4 regions of the Paenibacillus sp. sgz302191 genome follow, and region 2 is predicted to be linked to each of the others. Evidence: riboswitches for the same ligand, from Rfam matches in the RefSeq annotation. Region 2 holds a riboswitch; each other region holds the start of a gene.

Region 1 (3,538 bases), on a different contig from region 2:
GCACCGTCTGTCTGATTCAATTTCAGGCCGGATAACGATTGACAAGCTTCCGTTAACAAGTCCGCCGGATTGTGGTATTCTGATAGAATAGCGATCAGCAGAATAGCGAAGGAGGCTGTCCCATGAATCCGGATTTTATTCAGATCAAATCGCTTGAGGGCGATCTTAAGATGTCCCACAAAAAGAAGGATTACGGGCTGACGGTTTCCACGAGAGAACTGGTCCTTCATAAGCCGCACGTGAATTATTACTTCAAGCTTGAAGATATGATCAGCATCGTGCCCTATGACGTGGGAGCTATGAAAGCAATCACTTTTGTCAATGCGCGATCCAAGAATCAGGAGTCCGCTTCACTCACTCCCGGTTCGGAGCACTTTAGAATTTATGTTCACAAAGCGACCGTTCATAACAGAAGCGGAATTTTCCTTCTGGGACCTACGGATGTTATCATTCCGATTCATAAGAGTATGCTTCAGGCGATATCCGAGTGCGTGCAGAACGCCGGGTTAACAGCACTGTAAATACTCATGCGTGCGAAAAAGGCAAAAAAGGCATCTTCCCCTCATCCGGCAGGGTAAAGATGCCTTTTCGTCAACGGCGGTTTCCGCGGAACGTTCCGCAGCCGTCGCTAACTGAGCGAACGCGATTCCTGTTTGGCACGTATCGTGACGAACACGAAGCAAAGCAGTAAAAATACAAAGATGCCGATGCCGACGATTTCGAAATCGAGTTCGGCCCACGGATTGAAAAACGTAAAAGCTTCGTAGAACGAAACCCCGTAAGCAAGAATGACGATCACCCATCCGATCAGCCTTGAAGCCGACTGCCCCAGCTTTCCGGAATGATGAATCATCCGGTAAGCAATCAGCGAATCCAGCGTATCGGTCAGCATCATCCCGAACATAAACACAAGCCCCAAAATAACGGGCATGTATTCGATTTTATTGCTTGCGGCAATCGCCCAAACGGACGTTTGGCTAATCGTTTCGGCAGCCAATGCGAAAATCGCGCCTACCAAAATAATTAAAAAAGGATTGGTTGTCCCTTTGGCGACTTTATCGATAAATTTCCCTTTGTATCCTTTAATTTGAAAGCTCTCGTTTTTGTATTTCGAACGCAGAAGATTATAAATATTGATCGTTCCAATGAGGAAAAGCGACAATATCGAAATCCATGTTGCGAAAGTATCGAAGTAATCGGGAAACTCAAAATCTTTGATGAACATCCCCAAAACAATCGCCATACTGGCCACTACCGCCCCATGGCCAAAAGAAAACAAAGTGCCTACCCATCTGGCGATCGGGCTTCCCATCCGCCAATTATAACGGGTTTGTCCGTCAATAAAAGCCAAATGATCCGCGTCCAAGCCATGACGCAATCCCAAAGCAAAAACAAGAAAAATAAGCGATACGGTTGACAATGTACTCACCATTCCTTTTCTCCGAAGGCATTTTAAGGTGTACGGATAGGTAGGTCTTCTGGCTCCCGGATCAATGCTTCTCTTCAGTCTTCCCCAGCATGCGGCTGAGTGACGTTATTGAAGAAGGCTCCCCGGTTACAGCGGCGGGACCGCTCGGGAGTTGCACCCGATTCCCTGTTACCCCTTGCTTGGCAAGGGCACCTGGCCGTAAACGTATTTGGTTGTGAGATAAACCTCTATCGAGGTCTTTCGAAGATGAGCGACCGCGTTTAGAGGTAGGTTTATTCGCCAATAAGAATGTGTTCTACGCGCTTTAGCGCTGTAAAGAACTTATACATTCTTATGTGGTAAAAAACGCGCAATTTTCAGGACGTCCGAGGCTAGGCTATATGCCTTCCCTGCTTCGGATAAAAGCGAAAAGGCGCTCGCAGCTGCTGTCGACCATCTCGTACACTTCTTCAAAATTGCCTGTGTAGTACGGGTCGGGGACGTTGCCGCCGCCCTTATCCGGGGCAAACTCCAACAGTTTATGAATGGAGGCGCCATGTGCATCCGGAGCAAACGATTTTAAATTCGTTATGTTGCTGTCATCCATGGCAATGATATATGTAAACTGTTCAAAATCGTCTGCCTTCACTTGCCTTGCGGTCAGTCCGTGATGATCGATGCGGTGACGGTCCAAAATTCGTCTCGTTCCCTGATGCGGCCGCTCTCCGGTGTGCCAGTCCCCCGTGCCCGCGGAATCAACAACGATACGCCCATCCAGGCCGGCCTGCTTCACTTTATGGCGAAAAACAGCCTCAGCCATAGGCGAGCGGCAAATATTGCCCAAGCATACGAATAGCACTTGAATCATGGCGCACCGAAAATAAGCTGTTTTTCTCGCATCGTAAGCCCTCTGGCAGGGATGTCAAGTACGATTTTGCCTTCCGCCAATCCCCAAATCCGCGTTGCGTACCGCTCCGCGAGCTCGACCTGGTGCAGCGCGGCGATGACCGTCAAATTGCTTTCCTTGCATAAGGATCGCAAGTCGTTCATGATGTATTCCGTCGCTTTCGGATCCAGGCCCGACACCGGCTCGTCGGCGACCAGCACTTTAGGTCCATGGATGAGCGCTTTCGCGATCGCAACCCTTTGCTGCTCGCCGCCGCTTAATTGGCTAATTTTTTTATCGCCTTTGTCGAGCAAGCCTACTTTTTCCAAATAGTCCATCCCGATAACATGCTCATCGCGTGAAACGGCTCCCGTTAAAATACGGATCGGCGTTTGATAAAATTTCCCCATCATGACATTCTTGATAGCGCTTTTATTTCTATTCAACGCCGGCTTTTCCTCAAGAAAAGCGAAATCTTTGCCGAGCTTCCATCGATCCAACAGCCCTGGCGTCGTAATATCGTTCGACTGGTAGATGAGCTGGCCGGACGTCCATTTTTCCTGGTGGCTGATGCAGCGCAGCAGCGTCGTTTTCCCGCTGCCGCTCCCTCCCACCACTGCGATGAATTCTCCTTCATCGACGCGAAAGCTGATCTGAGACAGCACTTTATTGTCCGGCGGATAAACTTTGCTTAAATTTCGTACCGTGATCATGACACCGTCTCCTTAACATTGTGCTCAACATGAACTTGAACCCGTAAGCTATTGGCAAAAATCGCCCATCTAGCGGCATCTGGCCTGACAAGAGGGCGATTTTCGGTTTCATTCACTTTATTCGCTGCAGCTGCTCGGACTCGACGCTTGGCCCGCTTCCACGTTGATTTTATCCGAAATCGTATCGCGGACGACCGACATGACAAGCTGAAGCAAATAGTTAATGTCTTCCTGAGACTGTTTAAATTCGCTCACGATAGGAATCCCGTCCAGCTCATCCTGCAATTCATCGATCTCTTTCTCGATTTTATCCACCATTTTGGCGTTTTGAAACTTCTCGAAAGCGACGATTTCCTTTTGCTTTTTCTTGATTCCGCTGATCAGCTTTTGAATATGCTCATTACCGGAAATTTTTTTCTCCGCTTGCTGGTAAAACTGCACCTCGTTCGAAGTCGTCAGCAGTTCCGCAAGCTCTTTCGCTTTGGCCAAAATATCCTCACGAACAATTAATTCCGTATTCGTATAATGCTC
Region 2 (3,538 bases):
CAACTGTTCGAGGGCATGCAGATTCCTTCTCCGGACGATTGGGCCAAGCTGAAGGAAGAAGTGCGCGCTCACGGGCTTTACCATGCGTACAGAATGGCTATCGCTCCTACGCAAAGCATTTCGTACATCCAGAATGCGACTTCCAGCGTCATGCCGATCGTCGAGCCGATCGAAACGCGGACGTACGCGAACTCGACGACGTATTACCCGATGCCGTATTTGCGGAGAGACAATTTCTTCTTCTATAAATCGGCGTATCAAATGAACCAATTCAAAATTCTTGACCTGATTGCCGAAATCCAGACGCATGTCGATCAAGGCATTTCGACGGTGCTTCATGTCAACAGCGATGTGACGACCAGACAGCTTGCGCGCTATTATTTGTACGCTGCCCGCGTCGGGTTAAAATCGCTCTATTACACGCGGACGAACCAGCTCTCCGTTGAAGAGTGCGTCAGCTGTTCGGTGTAACGGGAAGGGGAATGAATACAAGATGACCACCAAGAGAGCCGTCAACTGGAACCGGCCTGACGACGATTTTACGATCACGTTCTGGAATCAAAATATTATGCAGTTTTGGACGGACGAAGAAATTCCTCTGTCTGACGATAAAATGTCCTGGATGACGCTGAACGAAGCGGAGCGCGACCTGTATATGAAAGTGCTGGGCGGGCTTACGCTGCTCGATACGATGCAGGGCGGCGTAGGGATGCCAAGAATTTTGGAGCATGTGGACGGGCTGCAGCGCAAAGCGGTGCTCAGCTTCATGGGCATGATGGAGCAAATTCACGCCAAATCGTACAGCAGCATTTTTACGACGCTGTCTACGACGGAGGAGATCAACGACATTTTCCTCTGGGTGGAGCGAAATCCGTATTTGCAGTTCAAGGCGAATACGATTGCCAAATATTACGACGGCATTCACACCCGCAAGGATCTGTATTTGGCTATGGCGGCATCCGTGCTGCTTGAAAGCTATTTGTTCTATAGCGGCTTTTTCTATCCGCTGTATTTGGCCGGCCAAGGCAAGATGACTAGCAGCGGCGAAATCATCGATCTGATTTTGCGCGACGAAAGCATTCACGGGCTGTATGTGGGCGTGCTTGCCCAGGAAGTGTACGAGGAGCTGACTCCGCAGGAGCAGGACGAGGCTTACGAGACTTTGACCGCGCTTCTGAAGGAGCTTCATGCGAATGAGGAAGGGTACACGGAGGATCTGTACAGCGCGATCGGCCTGGACCGGGAAGTGAAGGCGTTCCTGCGCTATAACGCGAACAAGGCGTTTATGAATCTCGGGCTCGACCCTGCATTCCCGGAAGAGGAGATCAATCCGATCGTGTTGAACGGTCTTAGCACCAAGACGAAGCAGCACGACTTTTTCTCCAAAAAAGGCAACGGCTACGTTCGCACGATTCATGTGGAGCCGCTGAATGACGACGATTTTGTTTTTGACAATTTGTAAGAAAATCTTGTATAAAAATTAATATTCATGTATAGTTATACATTGTATCGAATGTAAGCAGACAATTGCATATTGTGGAGACAGGTGCTCTTGCCCGAACGAATCGTTCTTGGGCTTGAGTTTAAAAGGGAAGTTCGGTGCAAAGCCGACGCGGTCCCGCCACTGTAACAGAAGAGTCGCAGCAAACATCGCCACTGGTTGAATGAATAACCGGGAAGGCTGCTGCCGATGATGACGCTGATAGCCAGGAGACCTGCCTGTTTCAACGACACTGCTTTTACCTACGGGAGATAGGGAGGTGTTAGATGGCAACCGATAAGTATAATCGCGAGGCGTCTTTCCCTTTGTCTTTTTGAGGGAACGACGTCTTTTTTGTGTTCCGCTCAGAAAGTACAAATGAGGAAAACGGAGGCGAGCTTAAGTGGCTGGTGTAATCAAAATTGGCAATTTGGGATATCCGAGAATCGGTGAGGACCGGGAATGGAAAAAAGCGCTGGAGGCGTTCTGGTCCGGTAAAATAAGCGAGCAGGACTTAGTGGCGGAGATGGAGCGGATCCAGCTCGCGCATGTGCAATTTCAAAAATATGCGGGGCTGGACGAAATCCCGGTAGGCGATTTCACTTATTACGATTCGATGCTGGATATGGCGGTCATGTTCGGTATCGTTCCGGCGAGGTTCGCGCATTCGGGAGGGCGCGTGCCGCTTGCCACTTATTTCGCGATGGCGCGCGGGAACAGTCAGGGTGCAGCCTGTGAAATGACAAAATGGTTTAATACGAATTATCACTACATCGTCCCGGAAATCGGGGAGGACGCACCAACGTTAACATACAACAAACCGCTGGAGGCGTACCGCTTTGCCAAGTCCAGGGCGGACGTCGAAGGCAAACCTGTGCTGGTCGGGCTGTACACGTTCCTCAAGCTGTCGAAGGGGTTCGCGGCTTCGCGGCTCGGCGAGAAAGTCGGGCAGTTTTTGCCGGTCTATTTGCAGGTGTTGAAGGAACTGGCGCAAGAGGGCGTCGCTTGGGTGCAGATCGATGAGCCCGCCTTGACGACGAATCCGTCTGCGGAGGAACTTGAGCTTGTGGAGCAAATTTACGGCGCCATCCATCGGGAAGTGCCGGGGTTGAACGTGATGCTGCAGACTTATTTTGAGGCGGTCGAGCATTATGAGCGGGTGGTCCGCTTGCCTGTTCAAGGCATCGGACTGGATTTCGTGCACGATGGCGGGGCCAATTTACGGGCTGTGGAGGCGCACGGATTTCCGGCCGACAAGCGCCTTGGCGCAGGCATTATCGACGGGCGCAACATATGGCGCGCCGACCTGGAAGCGAAGCTGCTGCTGGCGCAAAAGCTTGCGGCACACGTACCGCACGAGCGGCTGGTGCTCCAGCCGTCCTGCAGCCTGCTGCATGTGCCTGTAACCGTTGTGCGGGAAACGAAGCTTCCCGCCGCATTAAAGCAGGCGCTTGCTTACGCCAACGAGAAGCTGGTCGAACTGAGGCTGCTCGGCCAGGCGCTCGCAGGCGGACAGGAATCCGCTGCGGCCGAGTGGCAGTGGAACCGGGAGGCGCTTGCCGGCTTCCGCGCGCTGCCTGAGCGGAACCGCCAGGATGTAGCCGCGCAGTTGGCCGGGCTTGAGGCGGTCTCGCATACGCGCGGTCTGCCGTTTGCCGAGCGCTTTGCGCTGCAAGCCGCTCACTGGAAGCTTCCGCTGCTGCCGACGACGACGATCGGCAGTTTCCCGCAGACGCCGGAGGTACGCAGCGCCCGCCTGAAATGGCGGAAGGGCGAGCTGGACACGGCGAAGTACGAAGCGTTCATCGATCAGGAGATTGCCAGCTGCATCAAGATCCAGGAAGAGATCGGCCTGGATGTGCTCGTCCATGGCGAGTTCGAACGCACGGACATGGTGGAATATTTCGGCGAGAAGCTGGACGGCTTCGCCTTTACGCAGAACGGCTGGGTGCAATCGTACGGCTCCCGCTGCGTCAAGCCGCCCGTCATTTACGCGGATGTCGCATTCGCGGCGCCGATGACGGTGAAGGAAAGCGCCTATGCCCAGTCGCTGACGGC
Region 3 (3,538 bases), on a different contig from region 2:
ATTCACCAATACACGGTGATGTGCGCGCCGATTATGGGGCAGGTGGCCGCCCACGAAGCTCTCAAGAACGGGCTGGAAGAGAAAGACCGCATGATGGAATCGTACAATCAGCGCCGGCGCCTGATCGTCAAAGGATTTCGCGAGATCGGGCTCGAATGCCACGAGCCGCAGGGCGCGTTTTACGCGTTTCCGAGCATTGCGGCGACGGGGATGACTTCGGAGAAATTTGCCGAAAGATTGCTGTTCGAAGCGAAGGTGGCGGCAGTTCCCGGACACGTATTCGGGCTTGGCGGAGAAGGCTTCCTGCGCTGTTCTTATGCGTATAGCGTTTCCCAGCTAAATGAAGCATTAGAACGAATAGGAAAATTCATCAAAAAAATGTAAAACATTTTAAAAAGATATTTTCAATAGGGACAAAAACTGGTATCCTTGAGGTAAGGAGGGAAGAGCATGGCTTTTATGGAATATCAACTTGCTTCATATAACAAACATTTCCAAATTCGGGAAGATGATTCCGATCGTAGCTGGTTGATCAAGCATGCTAAGAAATCCGCCTCCTTGAGTCCGCTCGAAGAAGAGATTCATTCTTTGAGACGGATGCTCGAACAGATGGTTGTCGAAGGCAAGGAAATGACTTCCGAAGCCGTCGTCGAGCTCAGCACAGTCCTCGATCAAAAAATAAACGAATATATGAATAGAGGCAAAAAAAGTCGGTGATGAGCCGGCTTTTCTTATGACCGTACAAAACTTCGGAAGGATTGAAACTGCATGAGAATCAAGCTGCTTTTAGTGAGCATCGCCATGCTGGCGGTGCTGTTGGCCGGGTGCGGAGGCCCGAAGCCTGATGTGCCTATTTTCGCCATGGGAGCGAACGGATTTCCTTCGGAAATCGGCGACAAGCTGGAAGCTTCCCTTGCGGCCAAGGTAGGCGAGAAGCCGACCGTAAAGTTCGTCTCAACGCCGATTTTTTCGATGGAAAAAATGATTGTCGAGCTTGCCGCCGGCGGCAACGGCATTCTTATTTTGCCGGACGAACAGTTTAAAGCGCTGTCCAAGCAGGCCGGGTTCGTAGCTCTTGACGACGTGATCAAGCCGGAGGATTATCCGGATGGGGTTATGGAACTAGCCGAGGACGGAAAGCCGGCGGAAAAGCATCTTTACGGCATTCCGATGGCAGGCAACAAATGGCTGAAAGAGCAGGGGCTGGAGGGCAAAGGGCTAACCGCCTTTATTCCACAAAACTTTAAACAAATCGATGAGGCCAAGCAGGTGCTGAAGGTCATCGCCGCGAAGTAATTCGCCTTCGGCTTGTACATGCCGGGAAACTCATCTATAATCGACAAAGAGATACTGAATGTTGTAGCTATGCAGCCACAGGTGCCGGCAGCTGTGCCCGATCGATCGGGCGCTGCCGCTTAAAAGGGAAGCCGGTGCAAATCCGGCGCGGTCCCGCCACTGTAACCGGGAATGTTCCTCATGATGCCACTGTTCCGATTTAGGGGATGGGAAGGCGGGGAAGCTCGATACCCGAAAGTCAGGAGACCTGCCTATGGTGCCGTACACGACTTCCTTCGAGGAAAAGGATGGCGTTAAATCAGGGAGCAGCCGGCGGCTGTCAGCTGCCTGGATTTATCGTCCCCTGCTGTTCCTTCGGGAAACGGCAGGGGATTTTTTGGCAGGATGGAAGTCCTGGAAGTCCTGACGGACGAGGAAAAGGAGAAAAGCGAGATGAAAGTGAGCTTGTGGAAAAAGACCGCGCTGCTGGCTCTTGCCGCAGCTGCGGCAATCAGTCTTGCAGGCTGCGGCAAGACAGTGGAGAAGCAGCCGGAGCTGACGGACCCGGCCAAGCTGGGAGCGGGCGAAACGAAAGCCCCGTCCGCGACGGCGACGGCTGCGTCAACCGCCAAAGCGTCCAAAAAGACGCAGTACCCGCTCAAAATCAAGGATGCGACGGGAAAAGAATTTACGTTTGACAAGGCGCCGCAGCGGATCGTATCCGTATCGCCCGCCGAGACGGAAGCGCTTTTTGCTATAGGGCTCGACAATCAGATTGTCGGCGTATCGGACCTGGACGATTATCCGGAGGCGGCGAAATCGAAGCCGAAGATGGGCGGCATTACGAAGCCGAATCAAGAGGCGGTCATCGCTGCTAATGCGGACATCGTTTTCACGGGCGTTTCGATGAAGGCCGACACTGTGGAAAAGCTTCGCGCGATGAATATCAATATGTTTAAAGTGGAGCCCAAGACGCTCGACGACGCCATTGCCGACGTGCTTACGTTCGGGGTCATTACGGATCATCAGGAACAGGCGGAGCAGGTGGCGGACAAAATGAAAGCGGACCGCCAGAAAGTGGTCAGCGCCGTGAAAGACGTGAAGCAGGCCAATAAGAAAAAGGTCTACGTCGAATTCAGCGCAGGCTGGACGGTCGGCAGCGGCGAATTTATGGACGAGCTGATTCAACTGGCCGGAGGCGTCAATGTTGCAGGGGACAAGAAGGGCTGGTACCAAATCAGCGAAGAGAAGATCATTCAGCAAAACCCCGACGTCATTCTTTTCGCGGCTGGCGTGACCGATGACAAGAGCAAAAAAACGCTCGACGCGATCATTCGCGAACGCAGCGGATGGGATCAGATTGAAGCCGTGAAAACGAACCGGGTTGTCGGCATCGATCAAAATCTGCTCAGCCGCCCGGGCCCAAGAATAACGGACGGCCTGCTTGCCATGGCCAAGGCGATTTACCCCGAACTGGTGAAGTAGATGAAAAGAAAACTGATGCTGTGGGGAGGAGTAGGAGTCTTACTCCTTCTTCTTTCTATTCTGATCAGCTTGTCTTTGGGCACGGCCCATGTCCATGTGCTGCAAATAGCCGGTATTATCGGCAAGCACATTCCGTGGCTGGGAGAGCGAATCGAAGCGGATTGGCCGCAATCTTCCGAGCAGATCATCATGAAAGTCCGGCTTCCCCGCGTCATGCTCGGCATCCTTGTGGGCGCCTCGCTGTCGGTAGCGGGGGCGGCTTTTCAAGGAGTGCTGCGCAACCCGCTGGCCGATCCTTACACGCTGGGCGTATCTTCGGGCGCTTCGGTGGGCGCAGCTTTTCTGATTTATTTCGGGCTGCAGTATTCTTGGCTTGGGCAATGGTCGATTCCGGCCGTGGCGTTCGGTACCGGGCTTATTTCGCTGCTGCTCGTGCTGAAGCTGGCGCAAATCGACGGCAAGCTCAAGCTGGAGACGCTCATTCTCTCAGGCGTGGTCATGCAGGCGTTCCTGGGCTCGATCGTTGCGTTCATGGTATCTTTATCCAACCAAGTCATTAACGAAATCGTATTTTGGCTGATGGGCAGCCTGGCATTGCGGGGCTGGTCCTACGCGGCGTTGGTAACGCCTTATTTGCTTATCGGCTTTGCGGTATTGATCGGCTTGGCCAGATCGCTGAACCTGCTCGCGCTCGGCGAGCGCCAAGCCGCCCATCTCGGGGTCAATGTCGAACGGACGAAATTGACCGCACTGATCGTTGCGACATTCGTTACGGCGG
Region 4 (3,538 bases), on a different contig from region 2:
ATGATCGTCAAAAGAGGCAGCACTGCATGTTTAAGCACATGAAATATAAAAATACGGCTTCTGGACAGCCCTCTCGCTTTGGCAGCTTTAATAAATGGCATATCGTGCAATTTCAACATATTCGCGCGCAAAACCCGTGCATACATAGTACCTAGCCCAAGACCGAGCGTAACTGCGGGTAAAACCAGATTGGACGCGCCGCTGCGGCCCATGGAGGGAAACCAGCCGAGCCGGACGGAGAACAAATAGATCAAAAGAAAGCCGAGCAAAAACGAAGGAAGAACAGACCCCGCAAGCGCCAAAAACCTGCCGGTTCGATCCAGCCATCCGTTGGAAAAAATAGCTGTCGTAATTCCCAAGCCAAAAGTAAGGAATACCATGATGGCAAATCCGGCTGCAGCCAATTCTAAAGTTGCGGGCAACCTTTTGACGAGTTCGTCCAGTACCGGTTCTTTGGAAACGTAAGATTGACCCCACTGCCATGTGAAAACGTCGCGCAGCCAATGGATGTACTGCATCCATAGCGAATCCGTGAGCCCCAGCTGCCGGCGCAATGACGCCAACGCTTCCGGGGAAGCGGGCACATCGTGCGCCTTCAGCAGGATGGCAGCCGGGTCTCCGGGAGATACCCGCATCAAAATGAAAGTCAAAGTAGAAACCATAAATATAACGATGACGAGTTGGGCCACACGTTCCAACCAAAAGCGAATCATTGAATGCTTCACCTGTTATTCCGTCATATCGACTTTAGAATGAATGTAATAGTACTCGATCGGATGAGGAGTAAATCCTTGCACGTCTTTTTTAGCGCCAAATACATTATTGGGATGAACGATAAACGACTGCGGCAGATCGGTGTTCACAATTTCCTGGGCTTGTACGGCCAATTGATTTCTTTGGGCCGGATCCGACGCCAAAAGAAGTTGATCCAGAATCTGTTCCAACGGCTGCGACACGTACCGGCTGACGTTGGACTCGCTATTCGACCGGTAGAACGTGTTCAAAAAATATTGCGGTTCGCCTGTATGCGCCGTTAACATGCTGTACATCGATAAATCCCAATCATCCTTCAGCAAAGCGTCATCGATATTTTCCACTTTGCGAATGTTGATCTTAATGCCTTCTTTTAATAACTGGCTTTGGATGACCTCGGCCATGACGGACAGCTCCGGCCGCTGCGGGAAAGTTAACAGTGTCGCCTCGAACGGTATCCCCTGTTTTTCCCAAATCCCTTGCGCATTTTTCTGCCAGCCGCCCTGTGTCAGCAATTGCCCGACAGTGAGGTTTTGCGCCGCACGTTCTACTTTACCAAACGGAAGTACGCTTGGAAATGGGCCTTTTGCTGCAGTGCCGTAACCCTTCATAACGGTACCTGCAATAGCCTCCCGCGGAATCGATTGATCTACCGCCCTCCGGTTAGCCGCATCCTGGAACAAGGGGGATTTCATATTAAAAAGCATCATGTGTGTCCGAAGCGACGGGGCCGACAGCACCTTGGTCTTGTTGTCCTTTTCCAACAAGGCCGCACTGTCGATCGGAATATCGGTCGCGACATCCGCTTGACCCGACTGCAGCGCCATCAAACGGGCATTGCCATCCGTTACGAATTTCATCGTGACTTCGGACAGTAAGGCCGGTTCTCCCCAATAATTCGGATATCTCTCGACGACAAGCGAATCGTCTTTGTTAAACTGTTTGATTTTAAACGCCCCTGTCATGGCGGGGTAACCGCTTTTCGCATCCATCGACGCCGTATCCAAGATAATCGTGGACGGATCTGCCAAATTAGATACCAATGCGGCATTCGGCTTGTCCGTTACGATTTTCAATTCATGCGGCGCGACGACCTCCACGGATTTCAGCTGCAGCAAATCTTTGGCTAAATGGCTCTTCTCAGTCGAGCGCTGCAGCGAGCTTTTGACACTTTCCGCATCCATCGCCTTTCCGCTATGAAAAGTGGCGTTTTCCTGCAGTTTAAACACCCATGTCGTCGGATCTTCCTGCTTCCACTCTTTGGCCAGCCAAGGAGCGGGCTCCAACTTTTCGTTGAGACGAACCAGTGTTTCACCGGCGCCGGAACGCATAACGTCCCAACTGTCCGCTCCGTGGGGGTCTACGCCGGAAGGCTTCCACGTGTAAGCTACGGTCAGCTTTTTGGCTGCGGACGATTGCTTGGTGTCCGTTCCGCTCGTTTTGTCCTGCGTAGAACATCCCGCCAGCGAAAGCACAACCGCTGCAATCACTCCCCATTTAATCAGCGAAAATCTGTTTTCCATTGTTCTCATCTTGCATCCCCCTTTTAGTAAAAAACAAAAAAAGCACACCCGACCCAAGACAAGCAGTCGGAAATGCTTTTTATACGCGTACATGGCTAGACAACGGCTAAAACCGCTTCAGCATGAAGGGGTTCATGGACTTAGACATTTTACAAATGAGCACATCCAACCACCTCCCTAATATCCCGTAGATCTAACAGTGATGTTGAAACAGGCAGGTCTCCTGACTAAGAGTATGACTTCCGGACCTTCCCGGGTTTATGGCCCAGTGGCTTTTCCGAAAGAAATCAGCCGGCATGGCTGAACCTCATGTACAGTGGCGGGTCCGTGCCGGAATGTAACCGGACTTCCCTTTTAAGCGATTAAAGCTTAGATACAAACTTTAACTACACCTATTTCCAAAATATGAAGTTGTGAGAAACTCTCTTAATATTAGTTATGAAACCCGAAAATGTCAATGTACGAAAGTTCGCACGCTTAACCGATCATTTGCTGCGAAATGGAATGAGTTTGCGCACGCGCTCGTCTCTCAGCCAAACTCCACCCCAAGCCAGGACAGCAAAATATACCGGAAATAAAATATGCGTAAAAAGCGGCGCGTCCATTCGAATATGCGTGGCAACCACCCCGCCAAAATAAGCGGTCAGCAGCAGCGCACCCAGAAAAGATGTACGAGGAACGGCGTACAGAATGGTAGAAATCAGCCCGAGTATGCCAATTACGGCGATATGGTGCTCGGCATAGCCGAGAGCAACTGTGCCTTCTACAACGGGTACGGGTTGAATGAACTTAAAAATGCTATCGAACAGCATAAACAAAATAACCAGCCAGCTCATGATTCGTGCCGTCCAGAGCCTGCCCCTTGATATTTCGGTTCTCATGATTTCCTCACCCTTCTTAGCAAAGTCATGCACTCATATTATCATAAACACAGGGGCAAGATTTCTTCTTAATTGCTATATTCTAAAAAATTCCTCTCCCGCATTGGCAGGAAAACGGTCGGTCATTCCGGCATTGCCGGGCGTTCCCTGCCGTCCATCGGATACCATCGGATTACTTCGCGCGGCGGTCCAGCCAATCCTTCCTCCGCCAAAACGCCCTGCCAACGGACCCCGCCCGGCCCGTCTGTCGTATCGCCATTTTTAATAACGGGGCCGCTCTCGTATACATAATTCGATATGTTTCTTAGAAAGTTGGCGACTTCGGCAGGGTCGTAAACATGACGATGAAAAATCGCCTCATGATCGGTCACATCCAATTGA

Evidence for each region. A riboswitch is a leader RNA that binds a small molecule or an ion and turns the genes downstream of it on or off. The one in region 2 is predicted to bind cobalamin.
Region 1: another riboswitch for cobalamin. It lies ahead of AC3G2T_RS27265 (HoxN/HupN/NixA family nickel/cobalt transporter); the one in region 2 lies ahead of metE (5-methyltetrahydropteroyltriglutamate--homocysteine S-methyltransferase).
Region 3: another riboswitch for cobalamin. It lies ahead of AC3G2T_RS30690 (ABC transporter substrate-binding protein); the one in region 2 lies ahead of metE (5-methyltetrahydropteroyltriglutamate--homocysteine S-methyltransferase).
Region 4: another riboswitch for cobalamin. It lies ahead of AC3G2T_RS25830 (ABC transporter substrate-binding protein); the one in region 2 lies ahead of metE (5-methyltetrahydropteroyltriglutamate--homocysteine S-methyltransferase).

Annotation. Positions count from the first base shown of each region.
Region 1 covers NZ_JBYLHY010000024.1:32,949-36,486, forward strand. The annotation lists gene AC3G2T_RS27255 (ATP-binding protein) at 1-35, shown strand, start outside; gene AC3G2T_RS27260 (hypothetical protein) at 123-521, shown strand; gene AC3G2T_RS27265 (HoxN/HupN/NixA family nickel/cobalt transporter) at 629-1,432, opposite strand; cobalamin riboswitch at 1,452-1,640, opposite strand; gene AC3G2T_RS27270 (low molecular weight protein-tyrosine-phosphatase) at 1,806-2,276, opposite strand; gene AC3G2T_RS27275 (phosphonate ABC transporter ATP-binding protein) at 2,273-3,007, opposite strand; gene AC3G2T_RS27280 (YlbF/YmcA family competence regulator) at 3,125-3,538, opposite strand, start outside.
Region 2 covers NZ_JBYLHY010000017.1:74,356-77,893, reverse strand. The annotation lists gene nrdE (class 1b ribonucleoside-diphosphate reductase subunit alpha) at 1-471, shown strand, start outside; gene nrdF (class 1b ribonucleoside-diphosphate reductase subunit beta) at 494-1,462, shown strand; cobalamin riboswitch at 1,528-1,737, shown strand; gene metE (5-methyltetrahydropteroyltriglutamate--homocysteine S-methyltransferase) at 1,884-3,538, shown strand, end outside.
Region 3 covers NZ_JBYLHY010000029.1:87,859-91,396, forward strand. The annotation lists gene AC3G2T_RS30675 (aminotransferase class I/II-fold pyridoxal phosphate-dependent enzyme) at 1-384, shown strand, start outside; gene AC3G2T_RS30680 (aspartyl-phosphate phosphatase Spo0E family protein) at 451-717, shown strand; gene AC3G2T_RS30685 (hypothetical protein) at 769-1,296, shown strand; cobalamin riboswitch at 1,359-1,565, shown strand; gene AC3G2T_RS30690 (ABC transporter substrate-binding protein) at 1,681-2,760, shown strand; gene AC3G2T_RS30695 (FecCD family ABC transporter permease) at 2,761-3,538, shown strand, end outside.
Region 4 covers NZ_JBYLHY010000021.1:145,842-149,379, forward strand. The annotation lists gene nikB (nickel ABC transporter permease) at 1-713, opposite strand, end outside; gene AC3G2T_RS25830 (ABC transporter substrate-binding protein) at 729-2,285, opposite strand; cobalamin riboswitch at 2,473-2,687, opposite strand; gene AC3G2T_RS25835 (DoxX family protein) at 2,762-3,157, opposite strand; gene AC3G2T_RS25840 (DUF4261 domain-containing protein) at 3,280-3,538, opposite strand, start outside.